One region of the Citrobacter sp. FDAARGOS_156 genome, then DNA from elsewhere that is predicted to be linked to it. Evidence: predicted binding sites of a transcription regulator. Region 1 holds the regulator's gene; each other region holds the start of a gene.
What was found. The regulator LexA, encoded in region 1, represses DNA repair genes until DNA is damaged. The targets are predictions, from matches to a motif close to TNCTGTATGTACATACAGNA.

Region 1 (4,269 bases):
TGGTAAAAGAAGAGTGTGCGGAAGGCGTGGAAGATATTATGCATACGCTGGCAGCTAAAATGGGATTTGCTCTGCGCCATAATGTGATTGAAGCCCACGGCCTGTGTCCGGCATGTGTGGAAGTTGAATCATGCCGCCATCCTGGCGAATGCCAGCATGACCATACCATTCAGGTGAAAAAGAAAGTCGGGCGGTAAATAAAAGAGCGTACGTCCTTGTACTCTCAGGAGGGAGGGGTTAATTACCAGCGGTAATCGTTGCGTTTTTCCCAATCTTTAACTTCTTTCTCCGCCTGATCTTTCGCGTACCCGTATCGTTCCTGGACTTTACCAACCAGCTGGTCGCGTTTACCTTCAATGACCGTCATATCATCATCGGTCAGTTTGCCCCATTGCTCTTTCACTTTACCTTTGAACTGTTTCCAGTTACCACTGACTTCGTCTTTATTCATCATCAAGTCCTCATCGTTAGGTTGTGAATAGCGAGAGTGCCGCGCCCGAATACATGCTGTTTTTGCTGGACGTGATAGTAAGTGTAGTCAGGGATTCTGGGTTTTATTTACTATTCGGAATTTTTAACCATAGGCATCAGGCAAACCAGGTGCCATTACGCCAGTGACGTCGCCAGATGAAGGCCAGTGAAAGCCCGCGCAGCGCGAGAAAAACGGTTAACGCCAGCCACAAGCCGTGGTTTCCCAGCAGCGGTAAAGTCAGGAGCGTTAAGGCGAATCCCACTGCGGCAACGGCCATACTGTTGCGCATTTCTGCGGCACGCGTTGCGCCAATAAACATGCCGTCCAGCAGATAACACCACACACCCACCAGCGGCAAAACCACCTGCCAGAAAAGATAGCGATCGGCCAGGTGTTGGATTTGCGGCAGCGAGGTCAGCAGCGCCACAATCTGCTCGCCGAACAGGGCATAAACCATCGAAAACAAGACGGCAACAATACCCGACTGCCGGCAGGCCGCCCGCCAGACATCCAGCAACTGGCTACCATCGCGTGCCCCATAGGCCTGGCCAGAGTGCGCTTCCACGGCATAGGCAAACCCGTCCAGCGCATAGGCAGTGAACGTCAGCAGGGTCATCAGAACGGCATTGACCGCAATGACATCGCTACCGAGGCGAGCCCCGAGTACCGTGATAGCACCAAAGCAGAGTTGCAACAGCAGCGAACGCAGCATGATGTCACGGTTGAGCGCCAGCAAACGGCGGAAGTTGCCACGCCACGCCTGCTTCAGCATTGCCAGCGAAACTCCGCGCAAATGCAGGACTTTGCGTACCATCATCAGACCGATAAGCAGCGTGGCATATTCGGCAATCACCGTCGCCAGTGCTGCACCCTGCACGTTCATATGCAGGCCCATCACCAGCCATAAATCGAGCGCAATGTTGAGAATATTGCCGACAATCAGCAGGATAACCGGCGCACGCGCATATTGTACGCCAAGCAACCAGCCGAGCAGCACCAGATTGGCCAGTGAGGCGGGCGCGCTTAGCCAGCGGATTTCCAGGAAACGCCGGGCTTGTTCCAGTACCGCTTCACTACCCCCGACAATATGCAGCGCTAAATCGATAATCGGCGTGCGAAACAGCGCGATAAGCAGCCCCGCTCCCAGCGCCAGTATCAGCGGTTGTACCAGCGCGCGCGCCAGCGCCTGAGGATTTTTCGCACCGAACGCCTGGGCCGTCAGGCCGGTGGTACTCATGCGTAAAAACAGCAGCAGCATAAAGAGAAAACTGGTCGCTGTTGCGCCGACAGCAACGCCACCCAGGTAGACCGGGCTATCCAAATGACCAATCACTGCGGTATCCACCAGCCCCAGCAGTGGAACAGTGATGTTGGAGAAAATCATCGGTAAGGCAAGGTGCCAGAGTGCTTTATCAGAGGAGGTAAAGAAAGGCATGGAAAAGAGCCTGAAAAGAAATTAACGCGTTTTTGTAGGCCCGATAAGCGTAGCATCATCGGGCAATTTGCCGGAGAGCAGCGTAAACGCCCTTTCCGGCCGACAGGAAATCAGCAGATCATTACAGCCATTCACCGTTACGAATTACGCCGACAGCCAACCCTTCAATGGTGAAGTTTTGCTCGCGCAGATCGACAACGATAGGTTTAAATTCACTGTTTTCCGGCAGAAGTTCAACCTTGTTGCCCTGCTTTTTCAGGCGCTTAACCGTGACTTCATCATCAATACGGGCAACAACAACCTGGCCGTTACGCACGTCCTGCGTTTTATGCACAGCCAGTAAATCGCCATCCATAATCCCGATATCTTTCATCGACATACCGCTGACGCGCAGCAGAAAGTCGGCGTTCGGTTTGAACAGTGATGGGTCAACCTGGTAATGGCCTTCGATGTGCTGCTGTGCCAGAAGTGGCTCACCGGCCGCGACACGACCAACAAGCGGTAAGCCTTCCTCTTCTTCCTGCAGCAGGCGAATACCACGCGATGCGCCAGAAACGATTTCCAGCACACCTTTACGCGCCAGTGCTTTCAGGTGTTCTTCAGCCGCGTTTGGGGAACGGAACCCCAAACGCTGCGCGATCTCCGCACGCGTCGGTGGCATACCTGTCTGGCTGATGTGATCTCTAATGAGATCAAACACCTCTTGCTGCCTGGCCGTTAACGCTTTCATTCCGCCCCCTGGGTGTATATACAGTTATGCTGTGAGTATATACAGCTAAAGGCGAATTTGGAACCGCAAACTGCACAAAAAACAGGAGATTTATGAAGTTGTGGAATCTTTATCGCAAATGCGACCACAACAGGATGCCCCAGGTGATCACAGCGACAAAAATAGAAAGCAATACCGCAGCCGATCCCATATCTTTCGCCCGACCAGAAAGCTCGTGATACTCAGAACCAATTCGGTCGACAACCGCCTCAATGGCGCTATTCAGAATTTCAACGATCATCACCAGCATCACCGAACCAATCAGCAGTACGCGGGTAATCGCGTCAACGTCCAGCCAGCAGGCAATTGCTACCCCCAACAGTACGGCAACGCTTTCCTGACGAAATGCCGCCTCATTGATCCATGCTGCGCGGAAACCTTGCCAGGAATAGCCTGCTGCTTTGATAATCCGAGTGAATCCAGTGGTATTATTGGCCATCAAAAGAACCTTTTTACATTATTAGCGTGAGTATTATTGCATCGTTACCCTGTTTGTTTCAGGGCATAAGCAAAGCTGCGCGAAGTATGACGGGATACCACAGAAATTCACTAAACTTTCTGATATCCTTGCAGCGCATTTGCATTATTAACCAGAGGCTTTACATCGTTTATGTCCGGCTGGCCACGAATTTACTACAAATTACTGAATTTACCATTAAGCATCCTGGTAAAAAGCAAGTCTATCCCGGCGGAACCCGCCCCGGAATTGGGACTCGATACCTCTCGTCCCATTATGTACGTCTTACCGTACAACTCAAAAGCTGACTTGCTGACGCTGCGTGCCCAATGCCTGGTGCACGACCTCCCTGATCCCCTGGAACCGCTGGAGATAGACGGGACTTTGCTGCCGCGCTACGTGTTTATACACGGCGGCCCGCGTGTATTCACCTATTACACGCCAAAAGAAGAGTCCATCAAGTTGTTCCATAACTATCTCGACTTACATCGCAGCAACCCCGATCTGGATGTTCAGATGGTGCCGGTGTCTGTGATGTTTGGCCGTGCTCCTGGGCGCGAGAAAGGCGAAGTCAATCCACCACTGCGCATGCTGAATGGCGTACAGAAATTCTTTGCTGTGTCCTGGCTGGGCCGCGACAGCTTTGTCCGCTTCTCACCTTCCGTCTCCCTGCGTCGCATGGCAGACGAACACGGCACAGATAAAACCATCGCGCAGAAACTGGCACGCGTGGCGCGTATGCACTTTGCCCGCCAGCGCTTAGCGGCGGTTGGCCCTCGCCTTCCTGCCCGCCAGGATCTGTTTAATAAACTGCTGGCCTCAAAAGCCATCGCACGCGCGGTGGAAGATGAAGCACGCAGCAAAAAAATCTCCCATGAAAAAGCGCAGCAAAACGCTATCGCATTGATGGAAGAGATTGCCGCCAACTTCTCCTACGAAATGATCCGCCTGACGGACCGTATTCTGGGCTTTACCTGGAACCGTCTGTATCAGGGGATTAACGTTCATAATGCGGAGCGCGTACGCCAACTGGCGCACGACGGACATGAAATCGTCTATGTGCCGTGCCACCGCAGCCATATGGACTACATGCTGCTGTCGTACGTTCTGTACCATCAGGGACTGGTTCCACCGCA
Region 2 (4,269 bases), 1.2 Mb from region 1:
TACCCTGCCGCAAGAATTAATGCTCTCACCTAAAGTTCCCGCCACGCGAGAGGCGATTGAAACCATCGCGGAAGCGGACCTGATCCTGATAGGACCGGGAAGTTTTTATACCAGCCTGATGCCGCTATTGCTGCTTGACGAAATGGCGCAGGCATTGCGTCGCACACCGGCACCAATGGTTTATATCGGCAATCTGGGACGCGAACTCAGCCTGCCAGCCGCCAGCCTGACGCTTGCCGATAAGCTGGCCATCATTGAGCAATATGTTGGTAAGAAGGTGATTGATGCGGTGATTGTCGGACCAAAAGTCGATGTTTCGGCCATGACCGACCGCATTGTGATTCAGGATGAACTGGAGGCCAGCGATATTCCCTACCGTCATGACCGTCAACTGCTGCATAGCGCGCTGGAGAAAGCGGTGCAGGCGTTAGGTTGAACGTATTTGCCTGATGCGCTGCGCTTATCAGGCCTACAAACACGATCTACCCTGTAGGCCGGATAAAGGGTTTACCCCGCCATCCGGCTACGCGTTAAGACGCCGCGATAAACAGCTCGCGCAGTTGATGCAACTGGTCGCGGATCGTCGCGGCCTCTTCGAACTCAAGGTTCTGGGCATGCTGCATCATCTGACCTTCTAACTCGTGAATCTTCTGCTGCAGCGCTTTCGGCGTCATGTCCAGCTCAACAACCTCGGATTTCGCCCCGGCACGCGACTTCCCTTTACCTTTCGCTTTGGTCTTCGCAATATTCTGACCCAGCGCCAGAATATCGACCACTTTCTTGTTCAGCCCCTGCGGCGTAATACCGTGCTCTTCGTTATACAGTTGCTGTTTCTCGCGACGACGTTCGGTTTCACCAATGGCCTTCGCCATCGATGCGGTAATTTTATCGCCGTAGAGAATCGCTTTACCGTTGATGTTACGCGCCGCTCGACCTATGGTCTGGATAAGCGATCGTTCCGAACGCAGGAACCCTTCTTTGTCCGCATCCAGAATCGCCACCAGAGAGACCTCAGGCATGTCCAGGCCTTCTCGCAACAGGTTGATACCAACCAGCACGTCAAACTCGCCCAGGCGCAAATCACGAATGATTTCCATACGTTCCACGGTATCGATGTCGGAGTGCAGATAGCGCACCCGCTCGCCATGTTCTTCGAGGTATTCGGTGAGATCCTCCGCCATGCGTTTGGTGAGCGTTGTGACCAACACACGTTCGTTAATCGCCGCACGGGTGCGGATCTCGGACAGCAGGTCATCAACCTGTGTCGCCACCGGACGCACCTCAATGACCGGATCCAGCAGGCCGGTCGGTCGTACCACCTGATCGACAACTTCATCACCGGATTTCTCCAGCTCATAGTTGCCCGGCGTCGCTGAGACGTAGATGGTTTGTGGGGCCAACGCCTCAAATTCTTCAAATTTGAGCGGGCGGTTATCCAGCGCCGACGGCAGACGGAATCCGTATTCGACCAGGGTCTCTTTACGTGCCCGGTCGCCACGGTACATGCCACCAATTTGCGGAATCGTAACGTGAGATTCATCCACCACCAACAGGCCATCGGCAGGCAGGTAATCAAACAGCGTCGGCGGCGGCTCGCCCGGACCGCGTCCGGACAGATAGCGTGAATAGTTTTCAATCCCCGAGCAGTAACCCAGCTCGTTCATCATTTCCAGATCGAACTGCGTACGCTGGCTTAAACGCTGTTCTTCTACCAGTTTGTTGTTCGCCAGCAGGATTTTGCGGCGCTCCGCCAGCTCGACTTTAATTTCTTCCATTGCCTGCACGATACGTTCGCGCGGCGTCACGTAGTGGGTTTTCGGGTAAATGGTGAAGCGCGAAATAGTGGATTCAACCTGCCCGGTTAGCGGGTCGAAAAGCGACAAGCGCTCAACTTCTTCATCAAACAGTTCAACACGCAGCGCGATATCGTCAGATTCGGCCGGAAAGATGTCGATCACCTCACCACGCACGCGGAACGTCCCGCGCTGGAATGCCTGATCGTTACGCGTGTATTGCAGTTCAGCAAGCCGGCGCAGGATCGCGCGCTGGTCGATAATCATCCCCACCGTCAGATGCAACATCATCTTCAGATACAGATCCGGATCGCCCAGACCATAGATCGCGGAAACAGAGGCCACCACCACCACATCCCGCCGTTCAAGCAGGGCTTTGGTCGCCGACAAACGCATCTGTTCAATGTGTTCGTTTACCGACGCATCTTTCTCGATAAAAGTATCAGAGCTCGGGACATAAGCCTCCGGCTGATAATAGTCGTAGTAGGAGACGAAATATTCCACTGCGTTATCCGGGAAGAACTCTTTCATCTCGCCGTACAACTGGGCTGCGAGGGTTTTGTTAGGGGCCAGCACCATCGTCGGACGCTGTAAATCCGCAATCACGTTGGCAATAGTGAATGTCTTCCCCGACCCCGTCACCCCGAGCAGCGTCTGATGCGCCAGACCATCCTCCAGCCCTTCTTCCAGGCGACGAATCGCCTCAGGCTGATCGCCAGAGGGTTTAAAAGCGGAATTCAGTTTGAACGGTTTACTCATGAGCAGCTACCTGAAGCAATGGGCGGGCAGGTGTGTAATTTTACTCGCAGCAGTATATTTTGCCAGTAAAATATACTGGATGAAAAAACAGTAACGCACCAGAATATTTCTGTTACGCCATCAGAATGCCCGTCAGAGCAGGCTAAAATTTTGGCGCTGGCGAGATAAAACACCAGTAAAAATGTGTTATCCCCAAACCAATGACTTTTTTAACATTTGTCAAGACGGCAGATGAAAGTTTTATGGCAACGCATGACACTTCCGCGACAGCCATTGCTTTTATCTAACATTCTGTATTTCAATAACTATTCTCTCGAGCCGTCTTTCGCATCAATTTAGTCGCAGGCCGCGTCTTCTCTCGCTTACATTGTGTTTTCTAACTCTAATACACAAGGTTATCCACAGGAATAGTGGATAACTGCCTCCAGCCCGTGCTGACTGCCGCCTGGCAAAAACACCGACTTGCTCTTTTCGGGTGGGATAAAAAAAAATTATCGCCATTTTTTTATATTTATCAGCCAACGGAGCCCTGGAGGCTGTCGAGATCTTGCTCGCATTTTCACCATTTACCTGCCTGCACCATCCCGACGCGACCAGGCACTGGCAATGTGCGCAAAATTAACCCGGATCGTTAAAAACCAGACATCGCTGCCGATGGATCACGCTATCCCGCTGTTTTTCGCGCATTTCCCATTTGTGGCAAGAGATTTGCAATTTTCTTCTGCTCCCCGGCCTGTCGGGCGGATAACTTCATGATGGAGAAAACCTATGTTGAGTCTTCGCGCAGTGAATCACTATTACGGTAACCAGCACACGCTATGGGATGTGGATCTCGACCTGCAGCCCGGCAAGTGTACTGGTGTGCTGGGACTTCCGGGGATGGGGAAAACGACGCTGGCCAATTGCATCATCGGCAATTTGCCTATCGAAAGCGGTACGATGGTCTGGCATCAGGCAGGCGCGCCACCGCGCGATCTGAGTCCGATCCCGGCGGCAAATCGCATTGCGCTGGGTATTAACTCCGTTTCACAACAGAGACGGATTTTTTCGCAACTGACGGTCGAGGAAAATCTGCATATTGCGCGCCAGGCGGTTGAAGAAAGCGAAACAATGAACAGCAGCGATATATACCGCCTCTTCCCACAGTTGTACAGTCTGCGTCAGACCAAAGGGGTTGCCTTATCAGAGGATAATCAGCACCAGCTCGCACTCGCCAGCGCGCTGGTTACACGCCCACGCCTGCTAATCCTCGATGAGCCTACGCGAGGAACGGGCCAGGCGTATATCCACAAGCTGGGGAACCTGATTGTGAGGCTAAGCCAGGAGTTGGGCATCGCCATAATGCTCGCAGAGCAAAGCCTGCCGTTTATTCGTCGGGTCGCTGATTGCTATTGCCTGTTACATCGCGGACGCAATGTGGCCCAGGGGCAACTGGCGCAGCTCAGCGACCCGTTTCTTAACGACTGGATGGCGCCAGAGGCAAAACGCTAAGGTCGAGATAGTGCCCTGTCGTTGCGCGTTCTGGCTCGTCCTCCAGCCATGGGATTTCCCCCAGCAGCGGAGCCGGAATCGCGCGTTTCAGCGTTGCCATATATTCAGCATGGCGTTTCCCTGGCGGAGTCACATCATTGGCGACCCACCCCGCCAGCGTCAACCCAGCCTGTTGTACCGCTTGCGCAGTCAGAATGGCATGGTTGATGCAGCCAAGCTTGACGCC
Region 3 (4,269 bases), 1.3 Mb from region 1:
CTGCACGCTGAAACTCTGCCAGCGCGTCCAGCGTATCCAGTAGGGAAACGACCGGCGCGGAGTCCGTCCAGCTATAGCCCAACTTACCAAAGCAGTTGGTCGGACGCTGCGGCCAGTGGACCTGATAGAGATCGAGATAATCGGTCTGCAGTCTTTTCAGACTGTCGTGCAGTGCCTCACGGATGTTTTTACGATCCAGCGCCTGATTCGGTCGAATGCCGCTGTCGTTGTTACGTGATGGTCCACTGACCTTCGACGCCACGATTAGCTTTTCGCGGCTGCCGTGTTTGGCGAGCCAGTTGCCCACGTAAGTTTCGGTGAGTCCCTGGGTTTCTGGACGAGGCGGTACCGGATACATCTCGGCAACGTCGATTAAATTTATGCCTTGTGCAACGGCATAGTCGAGCTGTGCATGTGCGTCGGCTTCGCTGTTTTGTTCACCAAACGTCATTGTGCCCAGCCCCAGTGTACTGACTTCCAGCGAGCTGTGGGGTATACGGTGATATTGCATAGCCGTTTCCTTTTTATAATCACGACATAAGGATTATAAAAATGGCTGAGGGAAGGGAAAAAGGGAAGCAAAATTGTTAAGGCCAGCGCGTTGCTGACCTTAACCATCAACGCTCAATGATTTGAGAGACTTCGTCGCGGTTAATTTGCATCGCATTGCCTTGCTGATCGTGGTAACTCACCAGACCGGTATCATCGTCAATTTCTGGTTTACCATCGGTCAGGATCATTCGACCATCTTTTGTTGCCATCACATAATCACTGCTGCATCCGGAAACGGCAAAAGCCAGCCCGACGGCGGAAATTAAAACTGCCCATTTTTTCATCTGCTTATCCTCACATGGCCTGCGTCTGACACTAGTTTAGTAATAACGCGAAGTTGTGCAGGGCGAAAGCAGTAAAATCTTAATCTGTGAGAGAAGGAAGGTGCGCGGGGAGTATTCGCTCCCCATGGGGGGAGCGATAGTGTCAGTCAGAGTGGATTTTTTTTATTGCGCCACAGGTTCAGGGTCTCTACAGCGATAGAGAAGAACATAGCGAAGTAAATGTATCCTTTCGGAACATGGACATCGAAGCTTTCCAGGATTAGCGTGAAGCCAACCAGTATCAGGAAAGAGAGTGCCAGCATTTTTACCGAAGGGTGACGATCAACAAACTCACCGATTGGGCGGGCTGCAAACATCATTACGCCCACGGCAATCACGACGGCTGCCATCATAATAAACAGATGATCGGACAAGCCTACTGCGGTGATTACTGAGTCCAGACTGAAGATAATATCCAACAGCATGATCTGCACAATCGCGCCCAGGAAAGAAGAGACGCGGGTTTTCAGCCCTTCCTCTTCGCCCTCAATGGATTCGTGGATCTCTTTACTCGCTTTCCAGATCAGGAACAATCCGCCGAGCAGAAGGATCAGATCGCGCGCTGAAATCGCCTCGCCAAACAGTTCGAATAACGGGTTAGTGAGCCGCGTTACCCAGGCGATGGATGCCAGCAGCGCCAGACGCATCACCATCGCTGCCGCCAGCCCGATTCGTCGGGCATGATTACGTTGTGCTGTTGGGAGTTTTGCTACAACCAGAGAAAGGAAAATAATATTGTCGATCCCGAGAACGATCTCCAGCAGCGTCAGCGTACCGAGCGCCAGCCAGGCGTTAGGATCGGTTATCCATGCAAATAACATCAAACAAAGTCCTGCCAAAAAAAAGAAGCGGTAATTATAGGCGCGTAACGCGACGGGCGAAAGGTCAGGGTGTGTTATTGAGCCTGGAATAGAAAATGCCGTTCCAGCAATGCGCGAGTGAAGTTCTTTTTCAGGTAAAACCCGCGGGGCAGAGTCAGGATCGGTTCGCCATGGGCGCCAATGGCCTCGGTCAGCGCCCGGGCGTTAGCGGCTTTAGGACGCAGTTGCAGCACTTCCCCATGGCGAGCGGTGATGCGTTCGACGTGGCCTAGCACTATCATGTCCATCAACTCTTCCCAGTCCAGACGCAGTTGTCGATCTTCCTCTTCATTCGGACTCCACAGCAACGGAGAGCCAACGCGCCGTTCAGCCACAGGGATGCTGCGTTCACCTTCTACGGGTATCCACAACACGCGTTTAAGCTTGTGTCGAACATGGCTGGTTTCCCAGGTCACGCCGGTATTACCGGTTAACGGTGCCACGCAGACAAAGGTCGTTTCCAGCGGTCTGCCAAGGCTATCTACAGGGATCGTTTTTAACTCCACACCCAGCGCGGCAAAATCCTGCTCCGGTTTACTGCCCGCACTGGCCCCAAGCCAAATTTCCAGCAGCACGCCAATCCAGCCTTTGTCCCGCTTCAGATCCTTTGGCGCGACGAGTCCTGCCATCGCCGACAGTTCTCCCAGCGTGTAGCCCGAAAGTTGCCGTGCCTGGTGCAGCAACTGGGCTTCGGATTCAGGCGGAGAAAGCAATGGATGGAGTTCTGGCATCAGGGTTACCCTTGGGTTAAAAAATGAGCAATGATTTTATACCGTGTGGACAGAGTTTATCTTTTTCCACATGCTTTATCCAATTGCATGATTTATAGTGGTTTTTATATTTTGATGTAAAGGGTTGCGCAACAGAAAACCGGGTTTTCCAATTCTGGTCACTGACAATGAACAGGATCTTACACCATGTTATCCACAGAAAGATGGGATAACTGTGAAAAACCCCCACTACTGTTTCAATTTACAGCCTTGACGTGCGACGAAAATCGAATTTTCACACAAATTGTGCCTAACTTATTGGCATAATCTGTGGATAAAACCAACGCTGGTCGATCTTTCATCAGCTCGAAGATCGTATGCGTGACGTGCATCACATTTCTGCATGTTTAGCTACAGTTGTTGCTTTTAACTTAATGAATATATAAGACTATTTTTTGAGTGTGACGGATGTCTTATTCAGACTGCTCCGGGTTTTCCCATAGTAATTCCGTACTTCTTCACAACTATATCCACAGAAAAGGTGAATAAAATCGCCTATGTAGCATATCTTCTGTTTATAACTCGGCTCTTTGCTGTGAGTTATTCAATTGTTATTAGAATATCGCGCCCTTAACAGAGTGGTTTACCGCCCCTCTGGAGTGTGAAACAATCGTTTGTATATAAGGTTTATGTTGAGGTAGTCCGGTGATTGATGACGATGGCTACCGCCCGAATGTAGGGATAGTAATTTGTAACCGCCAGGGGCAGGTCATGTGGGCCCGGCGATTTGGTCAGCACTCCTGGCAATTCCCGCAAGGCGGGATAAATGCAGGAGAGACAGCAGAGCAGGCGATGTACCGGGAACTCTTTGAAGAAGTAGGTCTGAGTCGTAAAGATGTGCGGATCCTTGCTTCTACTCGTAACTGGTTGCGTTACAAGTTACCGAAACGTTTGGTGCGTTGGGACACAAAGCCGGTTTGTATCGGCCAGAAACAAAAATGGTTTCTTTTGCAGTTGGTCAGTAGCGATGCTGAAATCAATATGCAAACCAGCAGTACACCTGAGTTCGACGGCTGGCGCTGGGTGAGTTACTGGTATCCGGTTCGACAGGTGGTGTCATTTAAACGCGATGTCTATCGCAGGGTGATGAAAGAATTCGCAAGTGTTGTGATGGCGCTTCAGGAGAGCACTCCTAAGCCGCAAAGCGCACCTGCGTACAGACGTAAAAGAGGTTAAGCTACGCAAATTATGCTCACCCGCCTGCGCGAAATAGTCGAAAAGGTGGCCAGTGCCCCACGTCTCAATGAGGCGTTGAATATTCTGGTTACTGACATCTGTCTTGCGATGGATACAGAGGTCTGCTCGGTCTACCTGGCCGATCACGACCGACGCTGTTATTACCTGATGGCGACCCGAGGACTTAAAAAACCACGCGGTCGCACTGTTGCACTGGCGTTTGATGAAGGGATCGTTGGCCTGGTTGGCAGGCTGGCGGAACCTATCAACCTTGCCGATGCGCAAAAACACCCCAGCTTTAAATATATTCCTTCGGTGAAAGAAGAACGCTTTCGTGCGTTCTTAGGCGTACCGATCATCCAGCGACGCCAGTTATTAGGCGTCCTGGTGGTACAGCAACGTGAGTTGCGCCAGTACGACGAAAGCGAAGAATCTTTTCTGGTCACGCTTGCCACACAAATGGCCGCTATTCTGTCTCAGTCGCAGTTAACCGCGCTATTTGGGCAATACCGGCAAACGCGTATCCGCGCATTGCCTGCCGCCCCCGGCGTGGCGATCGCTGAAGGCTGGCAGGATGCCACGTTACCG
Region 4 (4,269 bases), 1.5 Mb from region 1:
CGTTGCAGTTTGTTTTTACGACGGAACAGACGAACAAATTCCAGCACGTCCTGGAAAGAAGGCTTGGTAGTTTCCATTTTTACACCCCTGATAATGTGAGATTCGGATTCGTTAAAACAACGGCTAAAGTGGGTCAACATTACTTTCATGCCCGCCATACTTCAAGTTGCATCTGCATTGATAATGCATGGCTGAAACCTGAATTATCGAGGGTAAAGCCATTGTAGTTACCAATGGTTTTAGCCTTTTTCAGTATCATACCCTTAATCTTTGCTGAATCGAAGCAGCAGTAGAACCAATCCCCTTATCTGCTCTTTATTTGCGCAGCGCGCGACAAATCAAATGTGAGAGCAATTCCAGTTGCCGTGCCATCTCCATATTCAACCAGACATAGCCATGAATAGGTGTTTCAGCAACATTATCGCCTTTATGCTCAGCGATGAGTTGGCGCAACTCCGCCACGGTGTCATTGAGCTTTTCCGTATTGACAAGTATCGGCTGCGGATTACCTTCATATAGCGCATGAGTGATCGTCAGTAGCGCTTGTTGCGTTCTGAGCTGAGTTTCACGCAAGGTATGCGCGTTCAGCATCACAAAGTGACTGGTACGTGTCGCCCACAGCGCGTTGATTTGCAGCTCAAGCATGCACACCAGGTTGCGGTTAACCGTCTGAATAGCTTCAAAGATGGATTTTTGGATGTGGGTCTCTTTACTGGCAGGAACGATGAGTCCACGCATTTTGACAACGTCACTCAGTAGTTGTTGTAAATGCTTCTCCAGTCGGGGCTGCTCGAGCAGATTGGGGGAGAGCGCGGCCTGATACACCCGATTGTACCCCGTTACACAATGCGCCAGTTGAATACGCCAGTGAATAAATGCCCGCTGCGGCCAGATGCCGGTAAACAGCATCGCCAGTAACGATCCCAGAATCACGTCGCCACCGCGCCACAACGCTGTATTCATGTCACCCGCGGGAGCCCCGACGACGACGGCAAGCGTTATACCAATCAGCAACGCCTGATAGGGTTTTTTACCTAAGGCCAGCCAGCCGCAGAGAAACATCGCTACTGCGCACCATATCAGCATAAGCGGAAGTGACAGGAGTTCGAGACGCAGAGCAACCAGCCCAAGTACTGAGCCCAGAATCGTCCCGCCAATGCGTTCAAGAGCTCTTGGGACGACATTACCCCAGAATGAAATTGGCCCCATAATCACCACCAGCGTGATCAGAGGCCACGTACCTTCAGGAATATCCAGCAGGCGAACCAACAGAAAAGTAAGAAGAAACGCCAGCGCAATGCGAATACCGTGCACTACACGATAATGACGATACAAACGAATTTCAAAAGGACTCAGCGACTTATCGGCACGCACTCATCCACTCCGTCAGGGAATAGCAAAGAACAGAATTGTACCTGCTTTTTTAGTGAAAACATCATCGTTATCACCAGGACTTTCATCCTGATTTACACAAAAAACAGCTACTTCGGCTGTACCGGCACATACATTTCGATGTCCCAGTAACCGTCTTCCATGCCATTATTCATATAAATCTCAAAACAGGGTTTGGCGGCTATCTGGTATGTTGCGTCCTGCAGCAGAAGATTAAAAAATTGATACCATGGCGTCGCAAAGTCATGATTTTCAACACGAGCAACAGCAATAGCATACTCACCACCGGCCAGTTCAGTCAGTATCACACCTTCGCTGTTCTCTGGGATCTCGAAATTCTCTGCGACGGAAACCACAGTATCGCAGCGCAGTTTGTCAGCAGGCACAACATCCGGGTTGTCGTAATAAACGGCGATCCATTCCAGCGGCACTATCTGCTTGTCATCCACCCACATGACTAACTGCTCAAAACCCTGCTTTACCGTTTGCTCCCACGGTCCAACCATATGGAAACCAGCAATCCTGCGTTTATCGACCTGCTTTATCTCGTACTCCATATAACCTCCGTCATTACACTGTATTTATATACAGTGTAATTATTGTATATTACGGCCACAAGGAAATAGTGATTATTATGTGAGCAGTTTCGCACTCTTGCCAGTCAGTAGCATGGGTGAAAAATTACACCTTATGGTGGAAGTAATCGCTCAGACGCGAAAATACGCCGCCTTTACTGACCGATTCCAGGGTGACCAGTGGCCAATGCGCCACCAGCTTATCCCTGTCATAGAGTTCAATTTCCCCCACGCGTTGATGCGCGGCAATAGGCGCTACCAATTCTTTCTTATCAAGAACATATTTTGCTTTGATATTCTGGACTTCAGCCTTAGGAAGCGCCATCCAGAAATCCTGCTCGGTACCGAGGCTAATTTTTTCTTTATCGCCATACCAGATTCGTTCGACGCCGACTTGCTTACCGCTACGCAAAACCTGCACCGTATCAAAATTTTGTTGCCCCCACTGCAGCAGTTTGCGTGCCTGATCCTCGCGCCCTTTCGCGCTCTCGGCTCCCATGACCACGGCAATCAAGCGACGTTGTCCATCAACTGCGGAGGCGATCAGATTAAATCCTGCCCCGGAAGTGTGCCCGGTCTTCAGGCCATCGATGTTCATCGTTTTATCCCACAGCAGCCCGTTACGGTTTTGCTGCGTGATACCATTCCAGGTAAGACTCTTCTCACTGTACATGTGGTAGAACTCAGGTTCCCCGTGAATAATCGCCCGGGACAACACGGCCAGATCGTAGGCCGAGCTATGCTGGCCTGGCGCGTCCAGCCCATGCACCGTTTCGAAATGTGTATCTTTAAGCTTCAGCTTCTCAACGTAACTGTTCATCATCGCGACAAACTGTGGCTGTCCACCCGCGATGTAATCCGCCAGCGCGACGCATGCGTCATTGCCGGAATCAACAATTAAGCCGCGACTTAAATCGCGTACTGACACGCGATCGCCTTCTTTCAGGAACATTAATGATGAGCCTACAAACACCGGATTATCTTTCGCCCATGCGTCACGTCCGACAGTGACGATATCCGTTGGGCTAATGCGATGGCTATCAATCGCGCGATCGACAACATAGCCGGTCATTAACTTGGTCAGGCTGGCGGGGTTGCGTTGCTGGTGTTCATTACCGGCGGTCAGGGTTTGGCCCGTGGTGTAATCCATAAGCACCCACGCGCCAGCATTGATGGCGGGAGGCCGAGGTGCAAAACTGGCGACATCAGTCGCATAAGCGGACGAAAAACTTATCGCGAATAGCGAAGCGGCAATAAACAAACGGCGTTTCAACAGCATGTCCTCATAACCAGGAGAAATAGCCGTTCTTTTTACGGAAGTTCTGCCGAACAAACATGGATAAATTGCAAGAAAATGTGACATAAGGCACATTTTCTTGCTGTTAAAGAAAAAAGTCAGACGGACTTCCCCTGCAAAATACGCGCAGGATTAGCCTTTATGTGATGCTGTTTCTGCATGATGGCTGCGATGACGGTGATAGCCGTCAATCATGCTGCGAAAGATTTGCCCCGGTGTGTCACCCAATGTGCACAGGTAAATATGTGCACAAATGAACAGAATGCCAACAATCGCCAACACCATATGCAGCACCAGCACCACCGGCCCGGCGCCTATAATCTGCGGGTAAAGACAGAGCAACCCGGTAATGATTAACAGCGGAACCAACGCATACATGATGGCCAGATAGGCTAACTGTTGCAGGGGGTTAAATTTATTCTCCGCTGTTGCCGCAAACGGATGTGCCTCACCTTTCATTATCCCATACAGATAAAAACGCGTTTGCAGCAGGCAACGCGTTATCAACCCGCTGAATTGCACACGATAGTGACTACCGTTGCCGCTTGTGGCATTGATCATGACGAAGCCAATCCAGAAAGCCAGTAATGCGAATCCACACCAGGTGTGCACCTGCACCATCAGCGCTACCGGTCCGATAGAAAAATGGCCGAACAAACCGCTGAGCAGAAGCAGGATAAAAAGCAGCGCATTTCCCCAGTGCCAACGGCGGACAGCCAATGAGTAGAGATAGTCACGGTGCTCTTCTCCGGCTGCCGTTTTGGGTGCCAGCATTCGACGCAGCAGTGCATGCATCACCAGACCGGCAATCATCAACAGAATGACTACGCCGGCATAAATGAGCCACAGCGGCCAGTAGTCTGGCGCATAGTTAAGCTCTGCTCCCCAGATAGAATTCATACTTTTCCCTCCTGATGAATCTCTTTACGCCGAAAAATACTCACCGCACCGCTACGCGTATCCTGCTGACGGTAAACCTCTTTTTGAAGAATCCAGTGCTGAATT

Region 2: the regulator LexA is predicted to act here: its motif matches at 2,626-2,645, upstream of uvrB (excinuclease ABC subunit UvrB).
Region 3: the regulator LexA is predicted to act here: its motif matches at 2,696-2,715, upstream of mutH (DNA mismatch repair endonuclease MutH).
Region 4: the regulator LexA is predicted to act here: its motif matches at 1,966-1,985, upstream of sbmC (DNA gyrase inhibitor SbmC).

Annotation. Positions count from the first base shown of each region.
Region 1 is NZ_CP014030.2:630,027-634,295, reverse strand. Features, by position in the region: gene zur (zinc uptake transcriptional repressor Zur) at 1-197, shown strand, start outside; gene AL515_RS03070 (CsbD family protein) at 242-451, opposite strand; gene dinF (MATE family efflux transporter DinF) at 588-1,907, opposite strand; gene lexA (transcriptional repressor LexA) at 2,029-2,637, opposite strand; gene AL515_RS03055 (diacylglycerol kinase) at 2,747-3,115, opposite strand; gene plsB (glycerol-3-phosphate 1-O-acyltransferase PlsB) at 3,287-4,269, shown strand, end outside.
Region 2 is NZ_CP014030.2:1,835,895-1,840,163, reverse strand. Features, by position in the region: gene yvcK (uridine diphosphate-N-acetylglucosamine-binding protein YvcK) at 1-436, shown strand, start outside; gene uvrB (excinuclease ABC subunit UvrB) at 531-2,552, opposite strand; gene AL515_RS08910 (ABC transporter ATP-binding protein) at 3,321-4,043, shown strand; gene bioD (dethiobiotin synthase) at 4,009-4,269, opposite strand, start outside.
Region 3 is NZ_CP014030.2:4,012,234-4,016,502, reverse strand. Features, by position in the region: gene AL515_RS19725 (NADP(H)-dependent aldo-keto reductase) at 1-511, opposite strand, end outside; gene ygdR (lipoprotein YgdR) at 618-836, opposite strand; gene AL515_RS19715 (TerC family protein) at 983-1,696, opposite strand; gene mutH (DNA mismatch repair endonuclease MutH) at 1,771-2,466, opposite strand; gene rppH (RNA pyrophosphohydrolase) at 3,151-3,681, shown strand; gene ptsP (phosphoenolpyruvate--protein phosphotransferase) at 3,694-4,269, shown strand, end outside.
Region 4 is NZ_CP014030.2:2,166,391-2,170,659, reverse strand. Features, by position in the region: gene AL515_RS10425 (DUF496 family protein) at 1-77, opposite strand, end outside; gene AL515_RS10420 (FUSC family protein) at 316-1,374, opposite strand; gene sbmC (DNA gyrase inhibitor SbmC) at 1,482-1,949, opposite strand; gene dacD (serine-type D-Ala-D-Ala carboxypeptidase DacD) at 2,074-3,246, opposite strand; gene phsC (thiosulfate reductase cytochrome B subunit) at 3,397-4,164, opposite strand; gene phsB (thiosulfate reductase electron transport protein PhsB) at 4,161-4,269, opposite strand, start outside.